4 regions of the Pseudogulbenkiania sp. MAI-1 genome follow, and region 4 is predicted to be linked to each of the others. Evidence: predicted binding sites of a transcription regulator. Region 4 holds the regulator's gene; each other region holds the start of a gene.

The links. The regulator FNR, encoded in region 4, switches genes on or off when oxygen is low (the NO sensors DNR and NnrR bind a similar motif). The targets are predictions, from matches to a motif close to TTGATNNNNATCAA.
Region 1: PSEMAI1_RS0110525 (universal stress protein) is a predicted target of FNR. The motif match lies at 1,885-1,898, and genes of this name have one in related genera.
Region 2: PSEMAI1_RS0104585 (M61 family metallopeptidase) is a predicted target of FNR. The motif match lies at 2,873-2,886, and genes of this name have one in related genera.
Region 3: PSEMAI1_RS0106575 (glycine betaine/L-proline ABC transporter ATP-binding protein) is a predicted target of FNR. The motif match lies at 3,287-3,300, and genes of this name have one in related genera.

Annotation. Positions count from the first base shown of each region.
Region 1 is NZ_AZUR01000001.1:2,238,484-2,245,856, reverse strand. Features, by position in the region: gene xerC (tyrosine recombinase XerC) at 1-892, opposite strand, end outside; gene PSEMAI1_RS0110535 (hypothetical protein) at 978-1,397, opposite strand; gene PSEMAI1_RS0110530 (thioesterase family protein) at 1,394-1,843, opposite strand; gene PSEMAI1_RS0110525 (universal stress protein) at 1,962-2,411, shown strand; gene PSEMAI1_RS0110520 (DNA-binding transcriptional regulator) at 2,479-2,814, opposite strand; RNA gene ffs (signal recognition particle sRNA small type) at 3,059-3,157, opposite strand; gene PSEMAI1_RS0110515 (dienelactone hydrolase family protein) at 3,257-4,120, opposite strand; gene PSEMAI1_RS0110510 (hypothetical protein) at 4,291-5,052, opposite strand; gene PSEMAI1_RS0110505 (DUF1415 domain-containing protein) at 5,147-5,713, opposite strand; gene PSEMAI1_RS0110500 (cold-shock protein) at 5,815-6,018, opposite strand; gene bamE (outer membrane protein assembly factor BamE) at 6,301-6,588, shown strand; gene PSEMAI1_RS0110490 (hemerythrin domain-containing protein) at 6,585-6,980, opposite strand; gene PSEMAI1_RS0110485 (hypothetical protein) at 6,977-7,373, opposite strand, start outside.
Region 2 is NZ_AZUR01000001.1:990,597-997,969, reverse strand. Features, by position in the region: gene pepN (aminopeptidase N) at 1-855, opposite strand, end outside; gene PSEMAI1_RS0104585 (M61 family metallopeptidase) at 1,014-2,798, opposite strand; gene ccoN (cytochrome-c oxidase, cbb3-type subunit I) at 3,243-4,670, shown strand; gene ccoO (cytochrome-c oxidase, cbb3-type subunit II) at 4,691-5,305, shown strand; gene PSEMAI1_RS0104570 (CcoQ/FixQ family Cbb3-type cytochrome c oxidase assembly chaperone) at 5,309-5,503, shown strand; gene ccoP (cytochrome-c oxidase, cbb3-type subunit III) at 5,500-6,414, shown strand; gene ccoG (cytochrome c oxidase accessory protein CcoG) at 6,562-7,373, shown strand, end outside.
Region 3 is NZ_AZUR01000001.1:1,416,657-1,424,029, reverse strand. Features, by position in the region: gene PSEMAI1_RS0106585 (GlxA family transcriptional regulator) at 1-912, opposite strand, end outside; gene PSEMAI1_RS0106580 (proline/glycine betaine ABC transporter permease) at 1,050-1,931, opposite strand; gene PSEMAI1_RS0106575 (glycine betaine/L-proline ABC transporter ATP-binding protein) at 1,996-3,177, opposite strand; gene PSEMAI1_RS0106570 (hybrid-cluster NAD(P)-dependent oxidoreductase) at 3,547-4,650, opposite strand; gene PSEMAI1_RS0106565 (aromatic ring-hydroxylating dioxygenase subunit alpha) at 4,807-6,066, opposite strand; gene PSEMAI1_RS0106560 (electron transfer flavoprotein subunit beta) at 6,145-6,918, opposite strand; gene PSEMAI1_RS0106555 (electron transfer flavoprotein subunit alpha/FixB family protein) at 6,915-7,373, opposite strand, start outside.
Region 4 is NZ_AZUR01000001.1:684,783-692,155, forward strand. Features, by position in the region: gene istA (IS21 family transposase) at 1-352, opposite strand, end outside; gene PSEMAI1_RS0103120 (inositol monophosphatase family protein) at 854-1,642, opposite strand; gene PSEMAI1_RS0103125 (RNA methyltransferase) at 1,783-2,547, shown strand; gene PSEMAI1_RS0103130 (DUF1853 family protein) at 2,525-3,475, shown strand; gene fnr (fumarate/nitrate reduction transcriptional regulator Fnr) at 3,523-4,278, opposite strand; gene hemN (oxygen-independent coproporphyrinogen III oxidase) at 4,411-5,820, shown strand; gene PSEMAI1_RS0103145 (patatin-like phospholipase family protein) at 5,869-6,852, opposite strand; gene PSEMAI1_RS0103150 (Rrf2 family transcriptional regulator) at 7,042-7,373, opposite strand, start outside.

The DNA.
Region 1 (7,373 bases), 1.6 Mb from region 4:
CCAGGTGCTGGAAGTCGAGGCTGGTGTAGATCTGCGTGGTGGACAGGTTGGCGTGGCCGAGCAGTTCCTGCACGGCGCGCAGGTCGCCGGACGATTGCAGCAGGTGGCTGGCGAAGGAGTGGCGCAGCATGTGCGGATGCACGTGGCGATCGCTGCCGTGCCGTAGGGCCCACTGCTCCAGGCGCTTCTCTACCTGGCGCCCGGACAGGCGGCGCCCGCTCTTGCCGGTGAAGACGGCGCGCTCGCCGGGGGCGGCGGGGCGGATGGCCAGCCACTCTTCCAGTGCTGCTCTGGCCTGGCGTCCGATCGGCAGGATGCGGGTCTTGCTGCCCTTGCCGTGCGCAGTGAGCAGGCCTTCCGCCAGGTCGAGGTCGTCCAGATCGAGGCCGGTGAGCTCCGACAGGCGCAGGCCGGAGGAGTAGAGCAGCTCGAACATGGCCTTGTCACGCAGAGCCAGTTCGTCTTCGGGATCGGCCGGCGCATCGAGCAGGGCGTTGGCGGCATCGACCGGCAGGGCCTTGGGGAGTGTTTTGGGCTTTTTCGGTGGGCGAATACCCTGGCAGGGGTTTGCCACGGTCTGTTTCTTCTCGATCAGCCAGTCGAAAAATCCCCGCCAGGCGGACAGCATGCGCGCCAGGCTACGACCGACCAGGCCCTTGGCGTGGAGTCGGGCCACGGCGAGACGGATATGCTGCGCCGTAAGTGCGGCAGGAGCCGGCCCGGGTTGCAAGGCGGCCAGGGCCTGCAGGTCGCGGCGATAGGCGCTGCGCGTATGCGGGCTCTTGCCGGCCAGTTGCAGTGCCAGATCGTAAGCGGCAATCTGCTGTTCCCAGGCTTGGGCGGCAACCGGTCCTTCCGGTGGGGTGGGGCGGTCCTCGGGGTATGTGGACATGGCAAAGAGTCTTGGTGGCGGGCAGGGCAGCAAAAAGCCGCCCGGTTGTCGGAGGGGCGGCTGCGTGGATGCTCGTGGGGAGAGGCTACTGCCTGACGAATTCGTTCTCGATATCCTCGAGGGTGATCGCCCATGAGTCCATCATGTAGCGCAGCAGGGCCATTTCCGGGTCGCTGATCTGGCCGTCGGACTTGGTGACGTCGATGGCCAGGGCGCAGGCCAGAATGCGCCGGCTGCGGTCGGTGACATCCGCCAGCAAGTCGTCGATGCGTTCCTTGTCGATGAGATGGATGGTGCCATCCTGTTCATCGGCCTCGTCCGAGATGTCGTCACAATAGCTGATCAGCACATCCATGAATTGCTTGCGGGTGAGTCCCAGAACATCGTAGACGTTCAGTTCCTCGAGCGCTTCGATTTCATGGTGATCCATTTCGCCATCGGTGACCAGGAACATGGCCAGCAATCGGGCTATGGCTTCGGAACTGTTGGGCGGGTAAGGTCTCATGATGCCACTACTCCTTGTTGTTCTCGCAGAAAGCGCGTCACAAACACCCCAGGCATGGGCGCGATCTTCCGTTTGTCGTAATCGAAGAAGACGATCCCGGTTTTCAATCTTGCCACTTCATGCCCGGTCTTACCATGGCTTGCCTGATAAATCAGGTCGAAACCGTATTTGTTGGGGTCGGCAAAGCCTAGCTGGAAATGCAAGGTTTCGCCATGAAAAACCTCTGCCTTGTAGACGATGGCGGCATCGGTCATGATGATGCCGTGGCCCTCCACGTCGAGCTCGCTATATCCGTGAGTCTTGAAGAACCGAAGGCGGGCCTCGTGAGCCAGCCGTAGTAGGGCATCGTTGGCGAGATGTCCCCCGTAATTGATATCACCTATCCTGATATCGAGGAGAGTTTCGAAAACGAATGCCTCTGGCAAGGGGATCTCGATGCGGGCCATGGTCGGTTCCGGATCAAATACGGAAGAGTCTACTCACGTCCTTAACCTGCATCAACAAGGGAACGTGCCGGTTTTGATACATTGCGGTCGGTAGGACATTGTCAACAAGGAGCGTGTCATGTACCAGCGAATCTACGTACCGGTGGATGATAGTGAAACTTCCAACCTGGCCTTGGCTGAGGCTTGCAAGCTTGCAAAAGAAGTCGGCGCCAAGGTGTGTCTCGCCCATGTCGTCGACCTGGCCCAGTTTGGTTGGGGGGGGACCGAGTTCCTCGATGCATCGGAGTTGCAGGCTTCGATCAAGCAGGCCGGTGAGAAGGTGTTGTCCCAGGCCGAGTCCAGGGCACAGACCTTGGGCGTACAGGCAGAAGGAAAGATTCTGGAAAGCTGGGGCGACAAGATTGCCTCGGTGCTGATCGAGGACCTGCAGAATTGGCAGGCGGATCTGGTCGTCATGGGGACGCATGGCTGGAGCGGCCTGATGCATCTCTTGATGGGCAGTGTGGCCGAAGGCGTTCTGAAGCAAGTCGACGTTCCGGTGCTTCTGGTGCGTAACGCCGGCGATTGATGCACCCGGCCCGGGCCCGGCGCTGGCCCCTCCTCGGTGCGGGACACCGGGGAGGGGCGGCTGGCTATCAGCCGGTAACCGATTCCGACGACGAGGAGGTGGAGCCTTCCGTCGCGTCCAGCTTGGCACGTACCGCCTTGCGCAGACTCTTGTACAGGTCCGGGTGGGTCTCTTTGAGGTATTCGACGATTTCGAAGTCCTCGCGGCGTACCCGGGTCAGATCCACTTGCTCGACATGAACGAGACGCAGCAGTTCGCGTACCGGTTTGGGCATGTTGCGGCCGCTTTCATAGCGGGAACCGCCCGATTGGGTGACGCCGATGCGGCTCCAGAATTCCTGCTGGTTCAGGCCAAGTTTGCGCCGGATCTCGCGGGGATTGGTGATTTTCTCAAACAGTTTCATGGTAAGCCTCGTAAAATTGGTAACCGGTCTTGATAAGTGTTTTTATTGGGTGCTGCTATATAAAAAATAGCAGAAAAAATCCATTAGGAATATTAGAGTGCGCAAAAAAATTTAGTTCCCGTGTTCCCTGTTGGAATATCGCGCATTCCTTATGTTGCAAGCCGACAGAACCGGTTGCCTGGGCGACGGGAACAGCTGATCGTCCGGCTGGACTGCTGGTCTTTGCAAAGCAAAAAGAGGGAGGGGTGGCGAGCCCGACCCCCGGCACTTGCACTGAATAACTGTGGCTGCTTCCTTCCGGACCTGACCAGGTTCGCTATTGTGCAATGCGGGGAGGCCCGCCATTGAAGGTTAAAAATTATATCCCTTTAACATGGGTTTGACAAGTGCTTATTTCGGGAATGCAGCTATTCTGCGCTCCGGCATGAAACGGGTGGCAGGATCATGGTTTGACACCATGCTCAGCAAACCAGTTCAGCATCTTGCTCCAGCCGTCACGGGCGGCCTCGGCGTTGTAGCTGGGGCGGTAGTCGGCATTGAAGCCGTGCTCGGCATTCGGGTATAGGACGATGCGCGAAGGGCTGCCGGCCTTGGCGAGCCGGTTTTGCATGTCCTTGACGGTGTCGACAGGGATGCCCTTGTCGAGTCCTCCGTACAGGCCTAGTACAGGGGCCTGCAACTGATCCGCGAGGTCCAGTGGGTGCTTGGGGGTCATGTCGCTGCTGGCGGCCGTCAGCCGGCCGTACCATGCCGCGCCGGCCTTGATCGACTGCGAGTGCGCGGCGTACAGCCACACGATGCGTCCGCCCCAGCAGAAGCCGGTAATGGCTGCGCGCTTGGCATCTCCGCCGTTGCTGCCCGCCCAGGCCAGCGTGGCGTCGAGATCCTGCATGACCTGTTTGTCCGGGACCTTGCTGACAAGCTTGGCGATGAGTTCTTCCGTGGTGGTGTACTGACGCGGGTTTCCCTGGCGGAAATAGAGTTCGGGAGCAATGGCAAGGTAGCCTGCCTTGGCGAGCCGCCGGCACAGATCCTGGATGTGCTCGTGCACGCCGAAGATTTCCTGAACGACCAGAACGACAGGCAAAGCCCCCTTGGGGGTGGCCGGCCGGGCCATGTAAGCGGGGAGGGTGCCGTCTTTCACCGGTACGCCGACAGGGCCTGTGGTCAGGCCGGCGCTGTCGGTGACGATGGTGCCGGCCATGACGGGCTGAACGGCGAGCGCAAAGCCCGCGCCTATCGCCAGTTGCAAGAAATGGCGGCGTTCGTCGTCGGCGTCGGGGGTGGGGAATTGGGTCGGGAGCATGGTGCGATTCTCCGGCTGGGTGGTGAAAGCATGCTAGATCAAATCCGTAGGGTCGACCAGGGAACGCTGCAGGGCCTGTTCCCAGTGTTCGTCAGGCGGGCGCAGTTCATTCGCCATCCTCGGGAGGGCAGGGCATGGGCGTGCATGTCTTCCCGGACAGTGACGGACGCTTAGGGGGCGGTGACGGCTGCCGAGGCGGCGTCGAGTGGCAAAAACTGCAGCAGGGGCGCGCCCACCAGAACCTGGCCGTAGTTGATGGCGGCGCGGCGGTATTTCTCGTCGGAGAAGGCGGCCAGGAGGTCCAGCCGGCCGACGATCTTGCCGAATTCCCTCTCGAACGTCAGGTTGCGCTCGGTCTCGGTGAGTTCGTTCGCCAGCAGCAGGGGCTTGCCGTCTCCTCCCTTGCGGGTGGCGAGCAGCCACGCCGCCACTTCGATATTGTAGGAAGCGTTGGCGAGCTTGCCGGCGTCGAGGCCATCCAGCAGGTAGTGCTCGGTCTTGCCGCCGTAGCTGTCGAGCAGCATGCTGCCCAGACCGTAAACCAGGGTGCCGGCGCGGTCACCCTTGAAGTTCGGGTCGAACGCCGTGGTGAGTGCGGCTACCGCGCGCACCTTGCCCAGCGCCGGCAGCGGCTGATTATGGCGGATGGCCTGCATGACTTGCCGGTGCGCTTCTTCGCGGCTGTCCAGGCCGGCGGCCCGCCAGCTGGATGGGTTGCGCTTGTAGAGCTTGTCGAGCAGCAGGCTCAGGCTGTCCAGGTTGTCGCGCATGATCAGGTTGGCCACGCGGTTGCCGTCGCTCTGCCCTAGTTGTTCGATACTGAAACCATCACCGCTGACCGGCTTCTTTCCCGGCGGGGCGGAGCAGGCGGCGAGCAGCCCGAGCAGGCTCAGCGAGATCAAGCGGACGAGAGAGCGGTGGATGTGGGGCACGGGAGGCCTGGCGCGGTAACGGTCTCGCCGTATGTTGCATGGTGGGGGTGGTTGAGGCAAGCATCGGCGGCGGTGCCTGCCCCATGAGCCGGGCTCAGTGCGGCTTGGATGGGTTGTCGAACCCCAGCGCCGCCCAGCCTTCGTGTCCCAGTCGCTTCATCGTCTCGATATTCTTTTCGTAGATCGCGTCGGCTTCGGGGAAGGCTTCGACCGCGCGGTCGATGCTGCTTTCGCGCAGCAGGTGCAGTGTCGGATAGGGCGAGCGGTTGGTGTAATTCTCGATGTCGTCTTTTTCGGTGCCTTCGAACTGGTAGTCCGGGTGGAAGCTGGCGACCTGCAAGGTGCCGGCGTAGCCCAGTTCTTCGACGACCTCATCGGCAATGTCGAGGAAGTCGTTGTAGTCCAGGAAGTCGGTCAGGATGTCCGGGTGGATCAGCAGGGTGGTGTCGATCTCTTCCGGATCGGTGTCGGCGAGCAGTTGCAGCTCGCGTTCGAGCTCTTCCAGCAGCGCGTCGATGTGCGGGGCGTGGCTGACGACGAAGCGCACCTGGTTCTTGACGTAGACGGATTTGGCGAACGGGCACAGGTTGAGGCCGATGACGGCTTTTTCCACCCAGAGGCGGGTGGCGGCGATGATGTCGTTGTCGCTGGGAGTGGTCATGTCGAGGTCCGGCGGGTAAGGGAATGGACTTATTGTAGACAGGCATGAAAAAACCCGGAACCAGTCCGGGTTTTCTCTGAAACGCTTAGTCGCGGTAAGAATTACAGCGGCTGAATGTTCGAAGCTTGCTTGCCCTTCGGACCCATGGTCACGTCGAAGCTAACACGCTGGTTTTCGGCCAGGGTCTTGAAGCCGTTGGCCTTGATCTGGGAGAAGTGAGCGAAGATGTCGTCGCCGCCTTCGTCCGGGGTGATGAAGCCGAAGCCTTTGGAGTCATTGAACCACTTAACGGTACCAGTTGCCATGGTATTTCCCATCTATAAAAAACGATTGAACTTAAGTGCATGAAAATCAAGGGAAATGGCGAACTGAGGTACGGACTTAGGCCAGACGACAACTACACATCTACGACTTGAAAATCTTGCGTGGAGGATAGTGCACCGAGTTGCTGCCCATGGCAAGCGATTTCTGTGTGCGGCCGGAAAATAATCGCTCAGCCGGCTGTCCATGCCTCATTGTCTTGACGCTGGCGGGCTTCCCGTCTTTTGTTATGCTGTGGCCCCCCAGCCCCATTTTGAGGATTGCTCATGAAAGCCCTGTCGAAGTCACTTGCCGTGATGTTTTTTGCCCTGTTTCTGGTTGCCTGCAGCAAGGTGACGCCGGCCAACTTCGAGAAGATCCAGGATGACATGACGCGGCAGCAGGTGGTCGACATCCTGGGCGAACCCTCCGACGTCAGCAGTGCCAGCCTGCTGGGCTTCTCCGGCGGGACCGCCACGTGGCGGGATGGCAAGACGGTGATTACCGTGCGCTTCGTCAACGACAAGGTGGTCAGCAAGCAGATCGACACGGCTGCCACGACGTCGGCCTATTAGCCGAGTCGCGTCGCCAGCGCCGTCAGCTGTTCGGCAGACAGGTGTTGCTCCAGCCAAGGGAACAGCTCGCGCTCTTCAAAGCGGACGTGAGCGATCAAAGCATCCGCCAACCTCAAGGGATCCGTCGAAGGAGCGGCCGCCAATTCTCGCAACTCGCGGTGTTCGGTCAGCAACCGCTTTCCCGTTGTTTCTTCCAGACGGGGTAGCAGCCAGGCTTCTTCGAGCTGGAAGTGTTGCTCCAGCGGTGCGGCATACTGCTGGCGGAAGATGTCCAGCAGCGCCACCCGTTCGCTGTCGTCGCCATTCAGGAAGGAGCGGCGCAGGCGCTGGGCGAAGGAGAGGTTGTGGTGATGCTCGTGGGAGAGCGGAACCAGCGCGGGATGGCGTTTCATGGGGCTTTCTTTCCGGTTTTGCCGAGTCTGACCAGCGCGATCATCAGACCGAGGAACAGCAACAGGGTGACGCCGTTGAGCAGGCTGCCGGCCTGGCGCCAGTCGAAGCGGCCCAGCAGGTCGCCGGCGAGGCGCAGCAGCAGCGAGCCGTGCAGCAGGGCCAGCGGCAGGTACAGGGCCGGGCGGTAAGGCACGCGCCAGCCGGTCAGCGCCGGCAGGATGACCGGCGCGTGGCCGAACACCATGGAAAACACGAAACCGACGAACAGGGCGTGTAGCATGGCGTCGTAGCCGGGGCCGGGCTGCAGGGCTTGTCCACCGAGCAGCAACAGGCCGGCCACGCCGAGCCAGACGTAGCCTGCCAGCAGACAGATGGCGATGTAGCGCGGCAGG
Region 2 (7,373 bases), 310 kb from region 4:
GGCGTTTTCCTGGCGCGCCAGCACGTACTTGGTGTTGAAGATGTTGAGGCCCTTGTTCTCCATCGCCCCCATGTTGAAGTCGCCGACCGCCACGATCATGTAAATGTCGAGATCGTACTCCAGCCCGAAGCGCTCCTCGTCCCATTTCATCGCGCGCTTCAGCGACTCCATGGCGTGCGCCACCTTGTCCTGGTCGGCAGGCTCGGTCCACACCTCCAGCGTCACCTGGCGCCCGCCCGGGGTGGTGTGACTGTCGCGCCGCACCGCCAGCCGCCCCGCCACCAGGGCGAACAAATAGGCCGGCTTGCGGTAGGGGTCGACCCAGCGCACCCAATGGCGCTTCTTGTCGACCATGCCCTCGCCCACCTTGTTGCCGTTGGACAAGAGCACCGGGTACTTCTGCTTGTCGGCGACGATGGTGGTGGTGAACTTGGACATCACGTCCGGGCGGTCGAGGTAATAGGTGATCTTGCGGAACCCTTCCGGCTCGCACTGGGTGAACAGGTTGCCGTTGGAGGCGTAGAGCCCCATCAGGCTGGTATTGGCGGCCGGATCGAGCTCGGTCTCGATCTCCAGGATGAAGCTGTCCGGCACGTCGGGAATCACCAGCTGCTCGCCATCCAGGCGGTAGCGCCCTTCGGCCAGCCTTTCGCCGTCGAGCACCACTGCCATCAGCCTGGCGCTGCCGTCGAGCCGCAGCTCATTGTCGTCATGGCCGCTATGGCGCCGCACGAGCAGGCGCGAATAGACGCGCGTCACCTCGTCGAAGATGTCGAACTTCAGATCCACGCGGTCGAGATTGAACGCGGGAGCCTGGTAATCTTTCAGGTATTTCACTTCGGGTTGCTGGGCCATGTCTTCACCTAATCAAGGGCCGTTTCAGATGACCCCGCCTTGCTGCTGCTCGCTGGCGTGGTCGGCCAGCCGCGCAGACACCGCTGCGGCGGGATAGCGCCGCAACGACAATTCGGCCCGGCGATGGCGGGCCTGGCGGAATCGATATTTCCGTGTTTTTAGTGTTTGAGCCAGCGCGCGCCGGCAGGTTGCAGCACTAATCGGCAGGTATCGGCCGGTGCCGCCTGCAGCCGCACGTTGAATGTCATCAGTTCGTCACGGCGGAAGGCGTGGAGTTTCACCGTCTCGCCCGGCTGAAAGCGCGCCAGCGCCTTGTCGAGATCGCTTGCCTTCAGGCGGTCGATGGCCACCACTACGTCGCCACCGGAGAGTCCGGCCTGCTGGGCCGCGCCGCCGTCCAGCACGTGAGTCAGGCGGATGCCCAACGGATCGGCGGCGCTGCGCACGCCCAACACCGGCCGCGCCGATTTGCCCGCCAGTGTTTCCACCACGCCGCCGCGGTCGTTCGGGCCGTCTGCCGGCTCCAGCGCCATCTGCACCCCCTGCGTGGCGAGCAATTCCACCAGCGGCAGATCGGCGGTGGAACGCAGCGCCAGATCGAAGAACACGCGCAGGTCGACACCGGTACTCCGCTCCGCGATGCGCTCCCACTCGTCCTCGGCCAAGCCCTGGCCGTCGGCCAGCCACTTCTGCCACAGCGCGCGCATCACGTCGTCGAGCGACTTGGCGTCACCGGTCTCGCGCCGGATCAGCAGGTCCAGCGCCAGCGCCGCCAGCGCGCCCTTGGTGTAGTAGCTGACCAGGCTGTTGGGGCTGTTCTCATCCTGACGATAATACTTGGTCCAGGCGTTGAAGCTGGACTCCTCCAACGTCTGCTTGAGCCGCCCCGCACCGCGCTCGACCCCGCTGATGGTCTCGGCCAACAGGCCCAGGTAGCGCTTCTCGTCGATCAGGCCGCAGCGTACCAGAGTCAGGTCGTCGTAATACGAGGTCACGCCTTCGAACGCCCACAACAGGCGGGTATGGTTCTCCCGGCTCAGGTCGTAGGGAGAGAAGGCGGCAGGCTTGAGGCGCTTGACGTTCCAGCTATGGAAGTATTCGTGGCTGATCAGCCCCAACAGGCGCAGGTAGCCGTCGCCGATGTCCTTATCGCCCGCCTGTGGCAGGTCGTCGCGGTTGGCCACCAGGGCGGTCGAGGCGCGGTGCTCCAGCCCGCCGTAGATGTCCTTACCGACGAACAGCAGGAACACGTAGCGCTCGAACGGGGCGGGCCGGCCGAACAGCTCGATCTGCCATTCGCAGATCTTCTTCACGTCGCGCGCCAGGCGCTTGAGATCGGCGCGGAAGCGGCCGGCGACGACGAACTCGTGCGGCACGCCGCAGGCCTTGAAGCTCACCCGCTCGAAGCACCCCATCTCCACCGGGTGGTCGATCAGCTCGTCGTAATCGGCGGCGCGGTACACCCCGAAGCCGGTCTTCTTCTTGACCTCGAGCGCCGGCAGGCTGGTGGCGAGCTGCCAGTTGGCGAACTCCTTGCCCTCGGGCGGCAGGATGGCCACCTCGCAAGGGCTACTTTGGTAGCCTTCCGCCATTAGGAACACGCTGGTACCGTTGAAGAAGCCGCGCTCGCCGTCGAGGTACGCCCCGCGCACCGACAGGTCGAAGCCGTAAACCTGGTAGCGCAGGGTGAGAGGCCCCTTCACCGGCGCCGCCTGCCAGCTGTGCTTGTCCAGCTGGGTCAGCACCACCGTCTTACCGGCGGACTCGGCCTGCAAGGTCACGATCTGGCGCGCGAATTCGCGGATCAGGTAGCTGCCGGGAATCCAGGCCGGCAAGCGCACGATCTGCCCTTCCCGCGCCGGACGCTCCACCGTCATGACCACCTCGAACAGATGGGCCTCGGGCGAGAGAGGGAGTATCTGGTAGCGGACGGGCACGGTCATGGCGAATTACCTGTCATGGCGAAAAGCGCCGATTCTAGCACCGCGCCGCGCGGAATGCTGCCCGGCAAGGCGAGTTGATCCAAATCAAAGGGCCCTTGCCCCATGACAATATAATCCGGAAGAGTCGCAGCAACGGGCGGGGGCAACCCGGGAGGTAAACAGCAGGGCCACAGACAGGACGAGACGGCCCGAAACCACAAGCCACGGCTGGTCCGGCTGATGCAATTGTTTTAGAATGGCGAGTTAAATAAATGGGGGAACAGCGTCTGTTGCCGCCACTGCGCGCAGCGCCGCGTCCCGGGCAACGATCATGCCCTTGATTTATCTCAAGTTCGGAATTTCAACGGCGGGAAGCCCCTTTCCACATGGGGACGGAAAGCTGGGCTTCAAGTCGATACGGTTTGTAAAAAAGTTCTGAGTTAGCAACCTTGGAGAAAATCTTAAATGGAATCGCAATCCACTTATAACTATAAGGTGGTGCGCCAGTTTGCCATCATGACCGTCGTTTGGGGCATTGTTGGCATGCTGATGGGCGTCGTCATCGCCGCCCAGCTGGTGTGGCCGGAGCTCAATTTTGGGCCCTACTTCCACTTCGGCCGCCTGCGCCCGCTGCATACCAACGCCGTGATCTTCGCCTTCGGCGGCTGCGGCCTGTTCGCCACGTCCTACTACGTGGTGCAACGCACCTGTAACGTCCGACTGATCTCGGACAAGCTGGCCGCCTTCACCTTCTGGGGCTGGCAGCTGGTGATCCTGGCCGCGGCCATCACTCTGCCCCTGGGCATCACCTCCGGCAAGGAATACGCCGAACTCGAATGGCCGATCGACATCCTGATCACCCTGGTCTGGGTCGCCTACGCCGTCGTGTTCTTCGGCACCATCGCCATCCGCAAGGTCAAGCACATCTATGTGGCCAACTGGTTCTACGGCGCCTTCATCCTGGCCGTGGCCCTGCTGCACATCGTCAACAACCTGGAAGTGCCGGTCACCCTGTGGAAGTCCTACTCGGTCTACGCCGGCGCCGTGGACGCCATGGTGCAATGGTGGTACGGCCATAACGCCGTGGGCTTCTTCCTGACCGCCGCCTTCCTTGGCATGATGTACTACTTCGTGCCGAAACAGGCCGGCCGTCCGGTTTACTCCTACCGCCTGTCCGTGGTGCACTTCTGGGCGCTGATCTTCACCTACATGTGGGCCGGCCCGCACCACCTGCACTACACCGCCCTGCCCGACTGGACCCAGTCGCTCGGCATGGTGTTCTCGCTGATCCTGTTCGCGCCGTCCTGGGGCGGCATGATCAACGGCATCATGACCCTGTCCGGCGCCTGGCACAAACTGCGCACCGATCCGATCCTGAAGTTCCTGGTGGTGTCGCTGTCGTTCTACGGCATGTCCACCTTCGAAGGCCCGATGATGGCCATCAAGACCGTGAACGCCCTGTCGCACTACACCGACTGGACCGTCGGCCACGTGCACTCCGGCGCCCTGGGCTGGGTCGGTTTCATCACCATCGGCTCGATGTACTACCTGCTGCCGCGCCTGTTCGGCCGTGAAGAGATGCACAGCGTCAAGCTGATCGAGGCCCATTTCTGGCTCTCCACTGTCGGCGTGGTGCTGTACATCGCCGCACTGTGGATTTCCGGCGTGATGCAAGGCCTGATGTGGCGTGCGCTGAACCCGGACGGCACCCTGACCTACGCCTTCGCCGAAGTCGTCAAGGCCACCTACCCGTACCACTTCGTCCGTTTCCTGGGTGGCGCCCTGTACCTGATTGGCATGCTGGTCATGGCTTACAACACCTTCCGTACCGTCACCGCCGGTCGCGCCGTCGACGCCAAGATCCCGGCCGTCACCGCCTCGGCACACGCTTAAGCGGAAAGGGTAAGAAGAACATGGAAAAGATTCAGAAACTGATCGAAGAGCGCGTCGGCTACCTGATCGTGCTGACCCTGCTGGTCATCAGCGTGGCCATGCTGGTGGAAATCGTGCCGCTGATGTACCAGAAATCCACCACCGAGCCGGTGGCCGGCGTCAAGCCCTACACCGCGCTGCAGCTGGCCGGTCGCGATATCTACGTGCGCGAAGGCTGCTACAACTGTCACTCGCAGATGATCCGCCCGTTCCGCGCCGAAACCGAACGCTATGGCCACTACTCGGTGGCCGGCGAATCGGTCTACGACCACCCGTTCCAGTGGGGCTCCAAGCGCACCGGCCCGGATCTGGCCCGTGTCGGCGGCCGCTATTCCGATGAATGGCACCGCGTGCACCTGGTGAATCCGCGCGACGTGGTACCGGAATCCAACATGCCGGCCTTCCCGTGGCTGGCCAAGAACCTGGTCGACGCCGAAGTGCTGCCGAAGAAAATGGAAGCCCTGCGCAAGGTAGGCGTTCCGTACACCGACAAGGACATCGCCGAAGCTGCCGCCCAGGCGCAAGGCAAGTCGGAAATGGACGCTGTCATCGCCTACCTGCAAGGTCTCGGTCTTGCACTCAAGAACGTACGTTAAGCCATGGACTGGACCAATCTGGGGCGCAGCCTGTTCACGGTGTTCTGCTTCGTCAGCTTCATCGTGATCCTGGTGGGCGCCTACAGCAAAAAATCCAGGAAGCGGTACGAGGAAGTGGCCGATCAGCTCTTCCTCGATGACGACAAGGTGCAGGAAGCCGGCAACGACAACCCGGCTTCCAACGGAGCAAAACAATGAGTGATTTCGTGAGTGATTTCTGGGGCGTATACATCGCCGTCGTGGTAATCGTCGGCATCGTGGGCCTCGCCTACCTGCTGTTCACCCAGTCCAAGACCACCCTGAAGAAGGGCGACAAGGTCGAGACCGTCGGCCATGTCTGGGACGATGACCTGGAGGAATACAACAACCCGCTGCCGCGCTGGTGGATGATGCTGTTCTACATCACGCTGATCTTCAGCGTGGTGTACCTGGTGCTCTACCCCGGCCTTGGCACCTTCAAGGGCATCCGTGGCTGGAGCCAGGTCGGCCAGTACAACGAAGAGCGTACCCAGGCCGAGGCCAAGTACCAGCCGCTGTACGACAAGTTCCTGAAGCAGGACATCCAGACCGTGGCGGCCGATCCGGAAGCCCAGGCCATGGGCAAGCGCCTGTTCCAGACCTACTGTGTGCAGTGTCATGGTTCCGACGCGCGCGGCGCCAAGGGCTTCCCGAACCTGACCGACAACGACTGGCTGCACGGCGGTTCGGCGCAGAAGATCGAGGAAACCATCACGGTGGGCCGCACCGGCCAGATGCCGCCGTTCGGCGCCGCGTTCGGTGAAGAGAAGGTCAAGGATGTGGCCAACTACGTGATGTCGCTGTCCGGCAAGAAGCACGATGCCGACCGTGCCTCGCGCGGCAAGGAAACCTTCGCGGCGATCTGCTCGGCCTGCCACGGCCCGGACGGCAAGGGCAACCAGGCCATGGGCGCGCCCAACCTGACCGACAACGTCTGGCTGTACGGCGGCACCGAGAAGACCATCATCGAGACCGTCACCAACGGCCGCAACAACCAGATGCCGGCCTGGAAGGACTTCCTCGGCGAAGGCAAGGTACACCTCCTGGCGTCCTACGTCTGGGGGCTGTCCAACAGTACCAAGGCGCAGTAAGCCTCGATCAGCAATACTGCCCGCTCATGCGGGCAGTATTGCTTGGCGTCAATGATTAATCGCAAAACATAATATAAAATCCTTAATAGAAACTTTCGGCAAGCCTGTACCCGCCGGTTTCCCGAAATCTTCTCGCAGGAAAGTACGATGGCCGAATCACTGAAAGATATCCCGATCAAGGTCGAGCGCAGTGCAGCGCAGAAAACCGCGGCGCAGGACGGCACGGAAGTCTCGTTGTACGAAGCCCGCCAGAAAATCTATCCGCGCAATGTCAAGGGGCCGTTCAACAACTGGCGCATCGTCTTCGTGCTGGGCACGCAACTGGTGTTCTTCGGCATTCCCTGGCTAATGTGGAACGGACGCCAGGCCGTGCATTTCGACCTGATCAACCGCCAGTTCCACTTGTTCGGCCTGACCATCTGGCCGCAGGACTTCGTCTACCTTGCCGCCCTCTTGATCTGCAGCGCCTTCGGCCTGTTTGCCTGGACCACCATCGCCGGACGGCTGTGGTGCGGCTACTCCTGTCCCCAGACGGTGTACACCGAGATCATGCTGTGGATCGAGCAATGGGTGGAAGGCGACCGCAACAAGCGCATGAAGCTCGACAAGCAGCCGATGAACTTCACCAAGTTCCGCATCAAGTTCACCAAGCACACCATCATGGTGCTGTTCTCGCTCATCACCGGCTTCACCCTGGTCGGCTACTTCACACCTATCCGCGATCTGGTGGCCGCCGCGCCGAGCTTCGATTACGGCCCGTGGGAGATGTTCTGGATGTTCTTCTACGGCGGCTTCACTTATCTGTTCGCCGGCATGATGCGCGAGCAGGTGTGCAAGTACATGTGTCCGTACGCCCGCTTCCAGGCCGTCATGTTCGACGCCGACACCCTGATCATTTCCTACGACGAGAAGCGCGGCGAACCGCGCGGCGCGCGCAAGAAAGGTATCGACCCGCGCAG
Region 3 (7,373 bases), 730 kb from region 4:
GGACTTGGAGAAATGCGACGAGGACAGGAAGCCGGTGGCGACGGTGACCTCCATCACGCTCATATTGGTCTGCAGCAAGAGCTCGCGCGCCCGGCGCAGGCGCAGGTCGAGATAGTACTGCGCCGGCGTGCTGCCCAAATATCGCTTGAACAGGCGCTCGAGGTGGCGCAGCGACACGCCCAGTTCGGCAGCCAGTTCGTCGAGCGAGCGCGGGTTCTCGATGTTCATTTCCATGGCCAGCGCGGCGTCGATCAGCGATTCGTGACCGGTGCCGACGCGCGCCAGCAAGGGGATGTGCTGGTGGTCGTGCTGGTCGCGGATGCGATCGACGATGAACTGCTCCGACACGTCCGCCGCCAGCCCCTTGCCGCCCTTGTGGCGGATCAGGTTGCACATCAGGTCGAGCGGCGCCGTGCCGCCACTACAGGTGAAGCGGTCGCGGTCGATCACGAACAGTTCGCTGGAGAACATGATCTTGGGGAATTCCTCGCGGATGGCCGAGAGGTTTTCCCAGTGGATGCTGCTGCGGTAGCCGTTGAGCACGCCGGCCTTGGCCAGCGCGAAGGAGCCGGTACAGACCGCACCCAGCGGCACGTCGGCGGCGGCGAAACGGCGGATCACCGACAACACCTGGTCGGTCACCGCTTCGCGCACCTGGATACCGCCGCAGACGATCAAGAGGTCGTACTCGGACGGATCGGCCGGCGCGGTGATCGGCGCCATCGACAGGCCGTTGCTGGCGGCCACCGGCTGGCCGTCACAGGACAGCACCGACCAGCGGTAGAGCTTCTTGCGCGACAGGTGGTTGGCCATGCGCAGCGGCTCGACCGCGTTGGTGAAGGCGATCATGGAGAAGTTGGGCAACATCAGGAAACCGATATGCGCCAGCGAACCGAGTTGTTGCGGGCTCATGGTGACCTCCTACGATTTGTGAGTGTGCGGACAAAGGGGGGCGCCTCGTATCGGGCGCTAATCATTTATGTTTTGTAACAGCAAGAAACGGACCAGCCCCGTCTCCCGGCTTGGCCGGCAGACGGGGCGTGCGGCCTTTAGTGGGCCTGGCCCTGGCGCGCTGCCTGGCCGCGGCCGAAGCTTTCGGTCAGACGGTCGAGAATGATGGCCAGCAGCACCACGGCGAGCCCGCTCTCGAAACCGAGACCGACGTCGAGGCGCTGGATGCTCGACAGCACGTCGTTACCCAGGCCGCCCGCGCCGACCATCGAGGCGATGATCACCATCGACAGCGCCATCATGATGGTCTGGTTGACACCGGCCATGATCGCCGGCAGCGCGATCGGCAGCTGCACCTTGAACAAGAGCTGGGTCGGGGTACAGCCAAAAGCGTGGCCGGCTTCAACCTGTTCCTTGTTGACCTGACGGATGCCGAGGCTGGTCAGGCGCACCGCCGGCGGCACAGCGAACACCACGGTGGCGAGAATGCCGGGCACGCGGCCCAGGCCGAAGAACATCGCTGCCGGGATCAGGTAGACGAAGGCCGGCATGGTCTGCATGAAGTCGAGCACTGGGCGCACAAGGGTGTTGACGCGCTTGCTGCGTGCACACCAGATGCCGGTCGGAATGCCGACCAAGAGGCTGATCAACGTGGCCGATAGGGTCAGCGCCAGCGTGGCCACGGTCTGCGGCCAGAAGCCGGTGCCGAAGATCAGCGCGAAGGCGGCCAGTACGAAGCCGGCGAAGCGCCAGCCCAGGCGCCACACGCCGAGGCCGACGAAGAAGCCCATGATCAGCCAGGGCGGCAGCGACAACAGCGCCACCTCGACCGATTCGGCGAACAGGTCGACCCCGCGGCCGAAGGCATCGAAGGCGCCGGCGTTGTTGTCGAGCAGGAAATGGATGAACTGGTTGACCCATTCGCCAATGGGCAGGAAATCGTGCGGATTGCTGATAAGGCGTTGCAGGAAGTCGGACATGGCAGGAGGCTCCATTCAGGGACGCGCCGTGGGCGCCGTCCACAAGATTTGTTCGGGACGGCGGTCAGTGCACGGCGCCTTGCAGGCGGTGTGCGGACAGTTTGGAGAGCACGCTGGTGGCGGTGATCACACCGAGGTAGCGACCGTCGCCATCGGCCACCGGCAGCGGCTCGCTCTGGCCCAGCAGGCGCTGCAGCACGTCCGGCAGACAGGAGGCCGGCGCCACCGGCGAGACCGGCACGCAACGCTCGCTCGGGATGCAGCCTTCGCTGCGCAGCGTTTCGCGCCCGACCAGACCCAGCAGCTTGTGGTCCTTGGAGACGCAGGCCACCCAGCTGTGCTTGTCGAGCAAAGCGTGGTCGGCCGGATGGCCGTTCACCACCAGCCCGGCGGCGCTCGGGTCGATCAGGTCCTTGGCCTGCAGGTAGCGCGAGGTATCCACGCTCTTGAAGAACTCGCGCACGTAGTCGTCGGCCGGGTTCTCGATGATCTCTTGCGGCGTTCCCACCTGCACCAGGCGGCCGCCTTCCATAATGGCGATGCGGCTGCCGATGCGCAGCGCTTCTTCCAGGTCATGCGAGACGAAGAAGATGGTGCGGCGCTGGCCGCGCTGCAGGTCGAGCAGGATGTCCTGCATTTCGGCGCGCTTGAGCGGGTCGAGCGCCGAGAAGGCTTCGTCCATCAGCATCAGCGACGGGTTGACCGCCAGCGCGCGCACCAGGCCGACGCGCTGCTGCATACCGCCGGACAGCTCGTGCGGGGACTTGCGGGCGAACGGCGCCAGGCCGACCTGCTCCAGCACCTTCATCGCGCGCGCCTCGCGCTCCTTGCGGCCGACACCGGCGATTTCCAGGCCGAAGGCGGCGTTCTCCAGCACCGAGCGATGCGGCATCAGGGCGAAGCTCTGGAACACCATGCTCATGTCGCGGCGGCGCAACGCCACCAGTTCAGGCTGCGACAGCCGGGTGATATCCTGACCGTCGAGCAGGATGCGCCCGTCGGTCGGGTCCATCAGGCGGTTGATCAGACGGATCAGCGAGGACTTGCCTGAACCCGACAAACCCATCAGCACGAAAATCTCGCCTTCGTCCACCGAGAACGACACGTTGTTGACGCCGACCACTTGGCCGGTTTTGGCAAACACGGTTTCCTTGGTCTCACCCGCCTTAACGAGCCGCATGGCGTCCTGCGGTTTGTCGCCGAATACCTTGTAGAGATTCTCCACAACGATCTTGCCAGACTGCATCGCTTTCTCCTTTGCCTCGGCGTGGCCGATGTACCACCGCGAACACCGTGCCGGCCATCTCCTACACAACGGAGGGAGAGGGCCTGATTCGCCTCAACAGTTGTAATAATTGATCTGTATCAAGGCAAAAGATAGGGGGGTTGCTCTATGAAAACCAACGATTAGCCGACAAGAACATGCTCAGAAACGACATCGGCAATATCGGCACCAGAACGGTAAGCCATTGAGGAAAAAGGGCTGTTCGTGCACCACGAACAGCCCTTTTTCAGTGCATGTGCACTGGCAACAATACAACACTACAACGTCAGAAAAACCGGGGCAATGCCATCAGCAAGTCAATCCCTGGCAATACATGACTATCATCGAGAATTACCTGTCCAGCACCAGCGGCGTCAGCGGGATGCTGCAGCACGGCAGGATCCAGCCCTGATCGATTTCGCGCTGGCGGATGCCTCCGCCGTGCTTCATGTCGACCTTGCCTTCCAGCAGCTTGGTCTTGCAGGTGCCGCATACGCCTTGCGAACACGAGGACGGCAGGCGCAACCCCTGCTTCTGCGCCGCGGCCAGCACGGTCTGACCGGGAGCGGTGGTGACGACGTCGCCCAGCTTGGCGAAGCGCACTTCGAAACCACCCTCGCATCCCGCCGCCTCGGCCTGACACTCGGCCTCCTCGACGACGGAGGACGCCGCCAGCTCGGCGAAATTGAAACTTTCCTCGTGATACAGCGCCATGTCGTAGCCAGCGTCGGTCAATAGCTTGCGCACGGCGGACATGTACGGCGCCGGACCGCAGCAGTAGACGGCACGCTGGCGGAAGTCGGGCACCAGCCGCTCCAGCGCGGCCAGGTCGAGGAATCCTTCCAGGCCGGTCCATTCCGGCTCAGGATGGCGGGTTTGCACGATCGCCGCCTGGCGGAAACCGGGGCGCATGCGCGCGATCTGCGTCAGCTCGTTGCGGAAGATCAGGTCGGCCGGCGAGCGCGCGCTGTGGACGAAGGCGATATCGAGTTGCGGGCCGAGGTCGGCGAGCGCGCGGCTCATCGACATCAGCGGGGTGATGCCACTGCCCGCCGACAGGAACAGGTAAGGCCGGGCCGGCGCGGCGGCGTAACTGAACTCGCCGGACGGCCCGAGCACGCTGACGCGCTGCCCCGGCTGCATGTTGTCGTGCAGCCAGTTGGACACCTGGCCGCCGGGCACGCGCTTGACGGTGATGGTGACCGTGTCGGGGCGCGTCGGCGTGGACGACAGCGTGTAGCAGCGGTTGACGGTTTCGCCGCCGATCTCCAGCTCCAGCGTGATGAACTGGCCCGGCAGGTAGGCGAAGCGGCGCGCCGGCACGGCACGGAAGGTGAAGGTACGCACGTCGTGGGTTTCGTCGTGCACGGCCACGCATTCTAGCGTGTCGTCCACCCCGGGCTGCCAGTACGGCGCCGGTTCGGTGAAGATGGCGGAGTGGATGGGTGCATTCATGATCGTGCCCTGCCTGTGTAAGCCTGCTTCACGTCTTGCCGTCTGGCCCGGGCCGGGGTGGTGCTGCCTTTACCCACCCTGCCCGCTCGCGACAGAGGGTGAACAGGTTCTGAAGACTAGAAAAACGGGCCGGCCGGCGCCGGCCCGGGGATGCGTTTACTCCAGCCCGACGCTCAGGCGGTTGATGTACCACTCGGTGAATTTCTCCACCAGCGTCTCGGTGTACGGCGAGTACGGACCGGGCTGGTAAGCCGAGCTCTTGGCGCCTTTATGGGACTCTTCCACCAGGCGGCGGTCCTGGTCGTTGGTGGCGTTCCACACCGCGGTGAGGTTCTCGACGTCGTAATCGACGCCTTCCACCGCGTCCTTGTGCACCAGCCACTTGGTGCGCACCAGCGTGGTGTCGGCCGTCAGCGGAATCACGCTGAAGGTGACGATGTGGTCGGCCATGAAGTGGTGCCAGGAGTTGGGCTGGGTCCAGAACGACAGGCCGCCGATCGAGGCGTCCTTGAAGTCGGCCAGGAGCTTCTTGCAGGCCGCCTTGGTATCCAGCGTCTGCGACTGGCCGGCGCGGTCGAGCGGCATGCGCATGGTGCGGAAGCCGGTGACGTCGGAGAGGCGCTCGACTTCAGTCGAGGGCAGGCCACAGGATTCCCAGTGCTGATGACGGTCGGCCACCATTTCCTCGTACTGACGCAGCCCCTCGGCGGTTTCGGCCTTGGGCGCGAAGCCATAGCTGTAGGCGAACAGCGAGACGGTCAGTTCAGGGTGGTTGCCGGTGCAGTGGTAGCATTCGCGGTTGTTTTCCAGCGTCAGCTTCCAGTTGCCTTGTTCGATGATGTCGACCTGCACTGCGACCTTGCAGTCGTCGATCTTGTGCGGGGCGATGTACGGGGTCATGGTCTCGGCCATGACGTCGAAGTCTTCCGGCGGATTGTCGGCCAGACAGATGAACAGCATGCCGGCCATGTTGCGCAGGTGCACCGACTTGAGGCTGTGGTGCGACAGGTCGAAGCCTTCCTGCATGTGGTCGGCGAAGATCAGCTTGCCGGTCAGGTCGTAGGTCCACTGGTGGTACGGGCACACCAGGTTGCCGACGGTGCCCTTCTCTTCCGCGCACAGACGCGAGCCGCGGTGACGGCAGACGTTGTGGAAGGCGCGGATTTCGTTGTCGTCGTCACGCACGATCAGGATCGGCTGCGAGCCGATCTGCACGGTCATGTAGTCACCCGGTTCCGGCACGTCGATCGACACACCGACATAGATCCAGTGCTTGCCGAAGATGTGCTCCATGTCGGCATCGAACACCGCCGGCGAGGTGTAGAACGGGGCTTCCAGGCTGTAACCCGGCACACGGCGGGCCACCAGTTCGCGCAGGTTCAGGGTCGGATGAAACGCGATCGTGCTGCTAGTCATGATAAGAGTTCTCCAAAACAACGCGGCTTCTAGTTGGGAAGCCGCCCCCCGGGTGGGGCGGGTGGCGGCAAATTGTTGTCAGAAATCGACGAGCTGATGGTGGCGCAGGTAGTCGAGCAAAACTTGTGCTTTTTCGACAGGATCACCTTGTTTTACGACCAGGCCAGTCGTTTTTCCGTCATCGGCGGCGATCGCGCCCAGCATGCGTTCGTGCCCGCTGGCACGGCTGGCGGCGACCAGCGGACGGGCACGGCGGCCGGCCGGCTCGTAGCGCCACTCGGCAGCCCTGGCGGCCACCGGCGCAAGCCGGCGCACCTTGCCCGCTTCCTTGCGCGCATGGGAATACGGCAGGGCCGGCGTGGCGCGCTCGTGCACCGTGACCACCACCGGCAAGGCGGCGGCGAGCGCGCGGCGCTGCCCCTTGGGCAGGAATTGCTCGATTTCGACCGAACCGCCCTTGATCGCCACCGAGAGCGCGTCGGGCAAGAGCGGCGCTTCCAGCTCCTCGGCCAGTTGGTAGGGCAACAGCGCACTACCCTGCCCGCCGCCGGAGCGGGTGCCGCACAGCACCAGCTCGGCGTCGGCAAGCTGGGCTGCCAGCAGCGGGGCGATGTCCGCGTCCTCGGCGGTGGGCAGCACCGTGACACACGACGCGCCCTGCGCCAGGTAACCGGACAGCGCCTCGTCCGACGCGGCGCCGGCGTAGAGCACGGTGAGCCGCTCGGGCGAGCCGGCGAGCTTGAGGCCCAGCGCCAGCGCGGCGCTGTCGGCGGGATGGGTACACGGGCGGCCACTCACCGGGTGGATGGCCGGGGCCACCAGCACGGCCACTTTCAGCATCGGGGTGCTCATCGGGTGTTCTCCGTCACGGGTCTGGCCGAGCGTTCGGCGGCCAGCAGCTTGTTCAGCGCGGCGATCAGGGCCTGGCAGTCTTCCACCAGGGTGAGGTCGGCGCGTTTGACGATGGGCGCCGAGGCGTCCAGGTTGACGGCGATGACGTGCCGGCATTCCTTGATGCCCTGCAGGTGCTGCACCGCGCCGGAGATGCCGAACGCCAGGTAGGCGCTGGCTTGCACCGTCTTGCCGGTGGCGCCGACCTGCTTGTCGCGGGTGAAGCGCCCGTCGTCCACCGCCACGCGCGAGGCGCCGACCGCCGCGCCCATGGTTTCGGCCAACTGGCACAGCGCCGCGGTGTCCTGCACGCCGTTGCCGGCGGAGACGATCAGGTCGGCCTCCTCCAGCGCGAGCTGCGAGGCCGGGCAGCTGCGGCTGCCCAGGTCGCGGATGCGCTCGGATACCGCTGGCAG
Region 4 (7,373 bases):
GAGCAGTCTCGAACCGGATCGTCGCTCGCCGGCTGGCTTCAAGCTCCTGCCGATATGGCCGGCAGGCGCGTTCAACGGTGCGCAGGCTGGTGGCAATACCGTGTTCCTTAGCCAGTAGCTGACGCACCACGTCGCAGTTGCCCTTGTGCGTTAGAAACTGCTCACGTAGCCAGGCCTCGTGCCCGGTGAGCACGCCGCTGCGTTGCGGCTGCTGGTATGGCACCGGGCCGCCGGCACGCAAATAGTGCCGCACGGTATTTCGGGCGATTCCCAGCGTCTTGGCAATCCGCTTCGCCCCCCAGCCGGATTGCCCCAGTCGAACGATTGCCGTTACTGCTTCCGGCTCCAACATCTCCCGTACTCCACAAACCTCACGGGGTACAGGATGACTCGCTGAATACTGCGTTTCCAACGACTGCCTCCTTGCAAACAAGGGGGTCAGTTCTTCGTGTCGCTAGGGGGTCAATTTACGATGTCGCCTGACAGACGCCGGGCGACGTTAGCGCCCGGCTAGTTTCCGCCGCGCCTCGCCAGCCTCCAGCCTGACGGAGACAAGCGGCGGTGGGCTCGCCTTTGGGGGTGAAGGGGGAGTTTGGCGACGCAAACTCCCCCTTCCCGTCCGCCGGGCGGAACCGGCTCCCCACTCCCTCACCAGCTTCCCCACGAGCCAAAACATGACCGACGCAACCAATCCGCCCGTCTGTCGGGTGGAACCGGCCCCCACACCCTCGCCAGCGATATCGGAAAAAGCGAGCGGATGGTTCGACAAGAGCCGAAACGCCCACGGCAGAAACAACAACGCCCCGCCAGCGAACCGACGGGGCGTTGCAGAACGACACCGAGAACCGGGGGATCAACCCACGTGCGGCGCCAGCGTATGCAACAACTGCGCCAACACCTTCGGGCTGCCGGCCACGATGTCGCCCGACTCCAGCCAGCCATCCTCACCCTTCAGATCGGTCACGATGCCGCCGGCTTCCTGCACGATCAGGCTGCCCGCCGCAATGTCCCACGGCTTCAGATTCAGCTCCCAGAAACCGTCCACGCGGCCGCAGGCCACGTTGCACAGATCGAGCGCGGCCGAACCCTCGCGGCGCACGCCGGCGGTCTTGCCCAGCACATCCTTCAGCATGCCCAGGTACTGGTCGATGTAGCTCTGATCCGTCACCGGGAAACCGGTGGCGATCACGCACTCGTTCATGGCGATGCGCTTGGAAACGCGGATGCGGCGGTCGTTGAGGAAAGCGCCGACGCCGCGCGAGGCGGTGAACAGATCGTTGCGGTTGGGGTCGTACACCACGGCCTGCTGGATCTGGCCCTTGTGCATCAAGGCGATCGAGACCGAGTACTGCGGGTGGCCGTGCAGGAAGTTGGTGGTGCCGTCGAGCGGGTCGATGATCCATTCGAACTCGGCGTTGCCCAGGCCTTTGGCGCCGGACTCTTCTGCTAGAATCCCATGCTTGGGGTAGGCGTCGAGAATGGTCGAGATGATCGCCTCTTCGGCGGCGTGGTCGACTTCGGAAACGAAATCGTTGTTCTGCTTCTTCTCGACGCGGATGGTGTCGACGTTGTGCGACGCGCGCTGGATGATGCCAGCAGCGCGACGGGCGGCTTTCACCGCGACGTTGAGCATGGGATGCATTGACGGCCTCTAGTAAAGACACAGCTCCGGCTTTCCCGGTGGGGAAAATCGTCGCTGGAAACAATCTGGGTTAAGGAACGAAAAAACCCGGCTCGTGGGCGGGCTTTTGATAAGCCGTCCATTTTAATGCGAAATTGCCAATGAAGAAACCCGAAGTCCCTGATTTTTTGAAGAACATTCGTGTCGTGCTGGCGCGTCCGAGCCATCCGGGCAACATCGGCTCGGCGGCGCGGGCGATGAAGACCATGGGCTTGTCGCGGCTCTACCTCGTCGAGCCCAAGACCTTCCCCAGCCCCGAGGCCGAGACCCTGGCCTCCGGCGCGGTCGACCTGCTCGAGCACGCCGTGGTGGTCGGCACCCTGGCCGAAGCCCTGTCCGACGTCACCGTGGCCTGCGCGCTGACCAGCCGCCGGCGTGAGCTGACCACGCCGCTGTCGACGCCGCGCGAGACCACGCCCGAGCTGGTGGCGCGCGCACGCGACGGCGAGCAGGTGGCGCTGGTGTTCGGCAACGAGACCTTCGGCCTGTCGATCGACGAAGTCGAGCTGTGCAACCGGCTGGTGACTATCCCCGGCAACCCCGAGTACTTCTCGCTCAACCTGGCGATGGCGGTACAGGTGATGACCTACGAACTGTTCAGCCACACCGGCGTCGGCGTCGACTACCTGCGCGCTGACGCTGAGAGCGCCACGCGCGACGAGGTGGAAGGCTTCTGCGGCCACCTCGACCAGACCCTGGCCGACATCGGCTACTACGAGCGGCGCAACGGCGAGCGCCTGATGCGCCGCCTGCGCACGCTGTTCAACCGCGCCAACCTGCTGCGCGAAGAAGTCGACATCCTGCGCGGCTTCCTCAAGCAGGTGCAGCGCGTGGCCCATCGCGATGACGGCCGGCGCGAGCAGTAGCACCTTCTACCTGCCCTACGCGCACCCGGCGGTGCGCGATCTGGCTTTTCTATTGACGGCGCCGGCGCCCTGGCTCACCGGTGCCGACATCCTGCCCGAGCGCCTGCTGGGCGATGCCGGCCCGGCGCTGTTGGCCGAACTCGATCACGATCCCCGTTCCCTGGTGGACTGGCTTTCCGCCCGTCCGACCACCCGTCTCGGCCGCTATGCCGAAAACCTGCTGGCGTTCTGGTTCCAGCACGTGCCGCACATCGAGTGCGTGGCGGCCAACCTGCAGGTGCAGAACGGCCAACTGCGCACCATCGGCGAATTCGACTTCCTGCTGCGCATCGACGGCGAACCGTGGCACCTCGAAACCGCCAGCAAGTTCTACCTGATGCTGGGCGAGGGGCGCCATACCCTGGTCGGCCCCAGCCTGCGCGACGCCTGGGCGCTGAAGGCCGCCAAGCTGCAGGACCAGCTCGCCCTGTCGCGCCACGAAGCGGCACAGCCGCTGCTGCCGGACGGTTTCGCCGGCTGCCGTGCCGGTGCGCGCCTGGCGGGCTGGCTGTTCTACCCGCATGCGGTCTTGCTGGAGCCGCCGCTGGCGCCGGACCCGCTGACCGGCTGGGCGCGGCCGCTGCTGGCGCCGTGGCCGCGGCGCTCGCTGGAGTCGCGCTGGGTGTGGCTGCCGCGGCTGCGCTGGCTGGCACCGGCGCGGGTGGAGGAGGCGGAAACGCTGGAGGAAGACACGCTGCGCCGCCATCTGGCGGCGGCGGAAGCGCCGCAACTGGTGGCCGAGGTGCTGCCGCTGGCGAACGGCGGCTGGGAAGAGGTGGCGCGCGGCTTCGTCTGCCCACCCTCCTGGCCGCCGCCGGCGCGGCTGGCCGAACTGCTCGACGCGGTGCACGAACTCGCCCTCGGCAAGCCGGTGAACGGCGCGCTCTGACCGCCCCGGCGGCCTGACGCCGCCGAAATCGGCGATTCAGGGAGGGCTCAGTGGCCCGGAGTGGGATGGGCGTTGGCGCAGCCGGCGACCAGCTGCTTGAGCTGCTCGGGCTGCAGCAGCTGGATGTGCTTGTGGTCCACCGAGAGCCAGCCCTGCTGCTGGAACTTGGACAGCGTGCGGCTGACCGTCTCCAGCTTGAGCCCGAGGAAGCTGCCGATCTCCTCGCGGCTCATGCGCAGGATGAAATCGTTGGCCGCGAAGCCGCGCACCGTCAGACGCTGCGACAGGTTGAGCAGGAAGGCGGCGAGCCGCTCCTCGGCCTTCATATTGCCCAGCAGCATCATCACGTTGTGGTCACGCACGATCTCGCGGCTCATCAGCCGGTAGAAATGGTGCTGCAGCGAGGGAATCTCCAGCGCCAGGTTCTGCATGCGGTTGAACGGCAGTTCGCACACCTCGCTGTCCTCCAGCGCGATGGCGTTGCAGCCGTGCACGTTGGCCGAAATGCCGTCCAGGCCCATCAGTTCGCCCGACATGTGAAAGCCGGTGACCTGTTCGCGTCCGTCCTGGCTGGAGATGCAGGTCTTGAAGAAGCCGGTGCGCACCGCGTACAGCGACTTGAAGCCTTCGCCGTTGCGGAACAGCGCCTCGCCGCGCTTCAGGCGCCGGCTCTGACGGATCACCGCATCCAGTCGCGTCATTTCCTCGCGGTTCAGTCCCAAGGGCAGGCACAGTTCGCGCAGCGTGCAGTTGGAGCAGGAGACCTTGAGCGCTTGCAGGGGAACAACAGTCGAGTCAGTCATGCGGGATTCTGCTTGTGTTAAGTAAGCCTTGATGTTGATCAAAGCGTTGGGCCTTGATATCGGTCAAAGCGTTTGCGGGTGGTTTGTCGCAAATTTACCAGCCCACCACTGGTTTTTCCATCGCGAGACATCATGAACGCCACCCACCACCCGTTTTCACCGACGCGCTGCGAATTCGACCGCGCCCTGATCGCCCGTCTGGACGGCGCCGGCCCGCGCTACACCTCGTACCCGACCGCCGACCGCTTCACCGACGACTTCACCGCCAAGGACTACCGTCACTGGCTGCAGCAGCGCCGCATCGGCGCCAACAGCGGGCCGGTGTCGCTGTACGTGCACCTGCCGTTCTGCAACACCGTCTGCTACTACTGCGGCTGCAACAAGATCATCACCAAGGACAAGAGCCGCGCCGACCGCTACCTCGATTACCTCGAGAAGGAGGTCAACCTGGTGGCCGACGTGCTGGGCCAGCGCGAGAAAGTCATCCAGCTGCACTTCGGCGGCGGCACCCCGACCTTCCTGTCGGACGAACAGCTGGAGCGGCTGATGGGAATACTCCGAACCCGCTTCGAATTCTTGGCGGAGGGAGAATATTCCATAGAGATAGATCCGCGCAAGGTCACGCGCGAAACCGTGCTGCATCTCGCCCGCCTCGGCTTCAACCGCATGAGCGTCGGGGTGCAGGATTTCGAGCCGCGCGTGCAGCAGGCGGTCAACCGCATCCAGAGCGAGGAAGAGACGCGGGTGGTGATCGACGCCGCGCGCGAGGCCGGCTTCCGCTCGGTCAGCGTCGACCTGATCTACGGCCTGCCGCTGCAGACGCAGGCCTCGGTGGCCGAAACGGTCGACAAGGTCATCGCCATGGGGCCGGACCGCATCGCGCTCTACAACTACGCCCACCTGCCGACCGTGTTCATGCCGCAGCGGCGCATCAACGAGGCCGATCTGCCGCTGCCGCCGGTCAAGCTCGACATCCTGCAGCACTCGGTGGAGCAACTGTCCGCCGCCGGCTACGTGTTCATCGGCATGGACCACTTCGCCAAGCCCGAGGACGACCTTACCGTGGCCTTGCGCCAGGGCCGCCTGCAGCGCAACTTCCAGGGCTACTCGACGCACGCCGACTGCGACATGATCGGCTTCGGCGTGTCGTCGATCGGCAAGGTCGGCCCCTGTTACAGCCAGAACGAGAAGGATCTCGAAGGCTACTACGCCGCGCTCGACGAGAACCGCCTGCCGGTGCTGCGCGGCATGGTGCTGGACGGCGACGACATCCTGCGCCGCTCCATCATCCAGGCGCTGATGTGCCGCTTCGCGCTGTCGGTGGAGGCCATCGAGCAGGTGCACGGCATCGTCTTCGCCGACTATTTCGCCGCCGAGATGCCGGCCATCCGCGAGTTCCAGCAGCAGGGCCTGCTGACCTTCGACGGCGACTTCCTGATGGTTGAGCCCAAGGGACGCTTCCTGATCCGCAACATCGCCATGGCCTTCGACCGCCACCTGCGCGAGCGCCAGACGAAGGCGCGCTACTCGCGCACCATCTGAGCGGGGCGCGACTCCGGGGGCGGGCTCTTGCCGCCCCTGTGCCGTGCCTCAGTGGATGCGCCGCAACAGCCGCATCGTGCTTTTCTGTCCCACCGCCTCCCCATGGTCCTCCAGCCAGGCCTGGGCACGCTCGCGTCCGGCGGCGAACAGCTCCTGCACCAGACCGTGATGCGGCGTGAGCTTGCTCAGGCTGTCGAGCTGGCCGGTGGTGGCGTCCGCATCGATATGGTGCAGGCGCAGCCGGCGCAGGTGCCGCTCCAGCCGGCCCAGGCTCAGCAGGCTCTTGTCGGCCTCGCGCTTGGCGATGGCCAGCCCCTGCAGCTCGGTGTGCAGCGACGAGCCGAAGCTGATGTCGTTGAGGCGGCGGTCGACGTGGCCCGCGCTGTCGGGCGTCTCCTCCCAGCGCTGCGGCACCAGCGTCACCAGCACGATGTCGCTGGCTTGGCCCTGGTAGGCGAGCGGGAACAGCGGCGGATTGGCGGTCAGCCCGCCGTCCCAGTAGGCCTCGCCGTCGATATGGACAGTGTGGTGCAGTTGCGGCAGGCAGGCGGAAGCGAGCAGATGCTCGGTGCTCAGCTCATGGGTGTGGAACAGCTTGAGGCGGCCGCTGTTGACGTGGGTCGCGGCGATGAACAGCTGGATACGGCTGCTGCGCAGCCGGGTGAAATCGATGCTGGCGTCGATCAGCTCGCGCAGCGGGTTGTAGTCGAACGGGTTGAGCTGGTCCGAGGTGAGGACGCGCGACAGGAACAGCAAGCCATGCAGCGCGGCGGGTGGGGTGTGGGCCGCCGGCCAGGGATAGAGCGCCGAGAGCTGGTGCCAGAACCGGCTCAGCGCCTCGCGCGCGCCGTCGTAGCCGTCTTGCATGAAGCCGTGCGTCAAGAGCGCCGCGTTCAGGGCACCGGCGCTGGCGCCGCTCAGCGCCGTGGGACGGAAGCGCCGCGTTTCCAGCAGCCGGTCCAGCACGCCCCAGGTGAAGGCGCCGTGCGCGCCGCCGCCTTGCAGGGCCAATGCGATGTCAGTGGTTTTCATCTGTGCTCCCTTTCTCGAAGAGGCCGACCGATACAGCCTAGGTCGGCTCTGTTGCGGGGATGTGTTGCCGCGACGCTGCGGCAGGAGGAGGGCCGTGCGGCCCGGTGGGCGGTGTGGCGATATCGCGCACCGCAGATGCTTTTCAGGACAAGCAAACTTCCGGCCAGCGGCCGGCAGACGCTGGGGCGGTCAGGGGGCGTCCGATGCCAGCGGGCGCGGCCGGCGGTGCAGTCGGATGATGGCCTCGCCGGTCGGTTCGGCCACGGCGGAGGCCAGCGTGAACTGGTTGAGCGCCTCGAAGAAGGCGGTGAGCCCGACGTCGAGTGCGGACTTGAGCTGGCAGCCGCTGCGCAGCGCACAGGGCGGTTCGGCGCAGTCGATCAGATCGCTCATGCCCTCCAGCGTGCGGATGACGTCGCCCAGCCGGTAGTGATCGGCCGGGCGCGCCAAGGCCAGCCCGCCGCCCTTGCCGCGGGTGGTGACCAGCCAGCCCTGCTGCGCCATGAAGTGCACCACCTTGA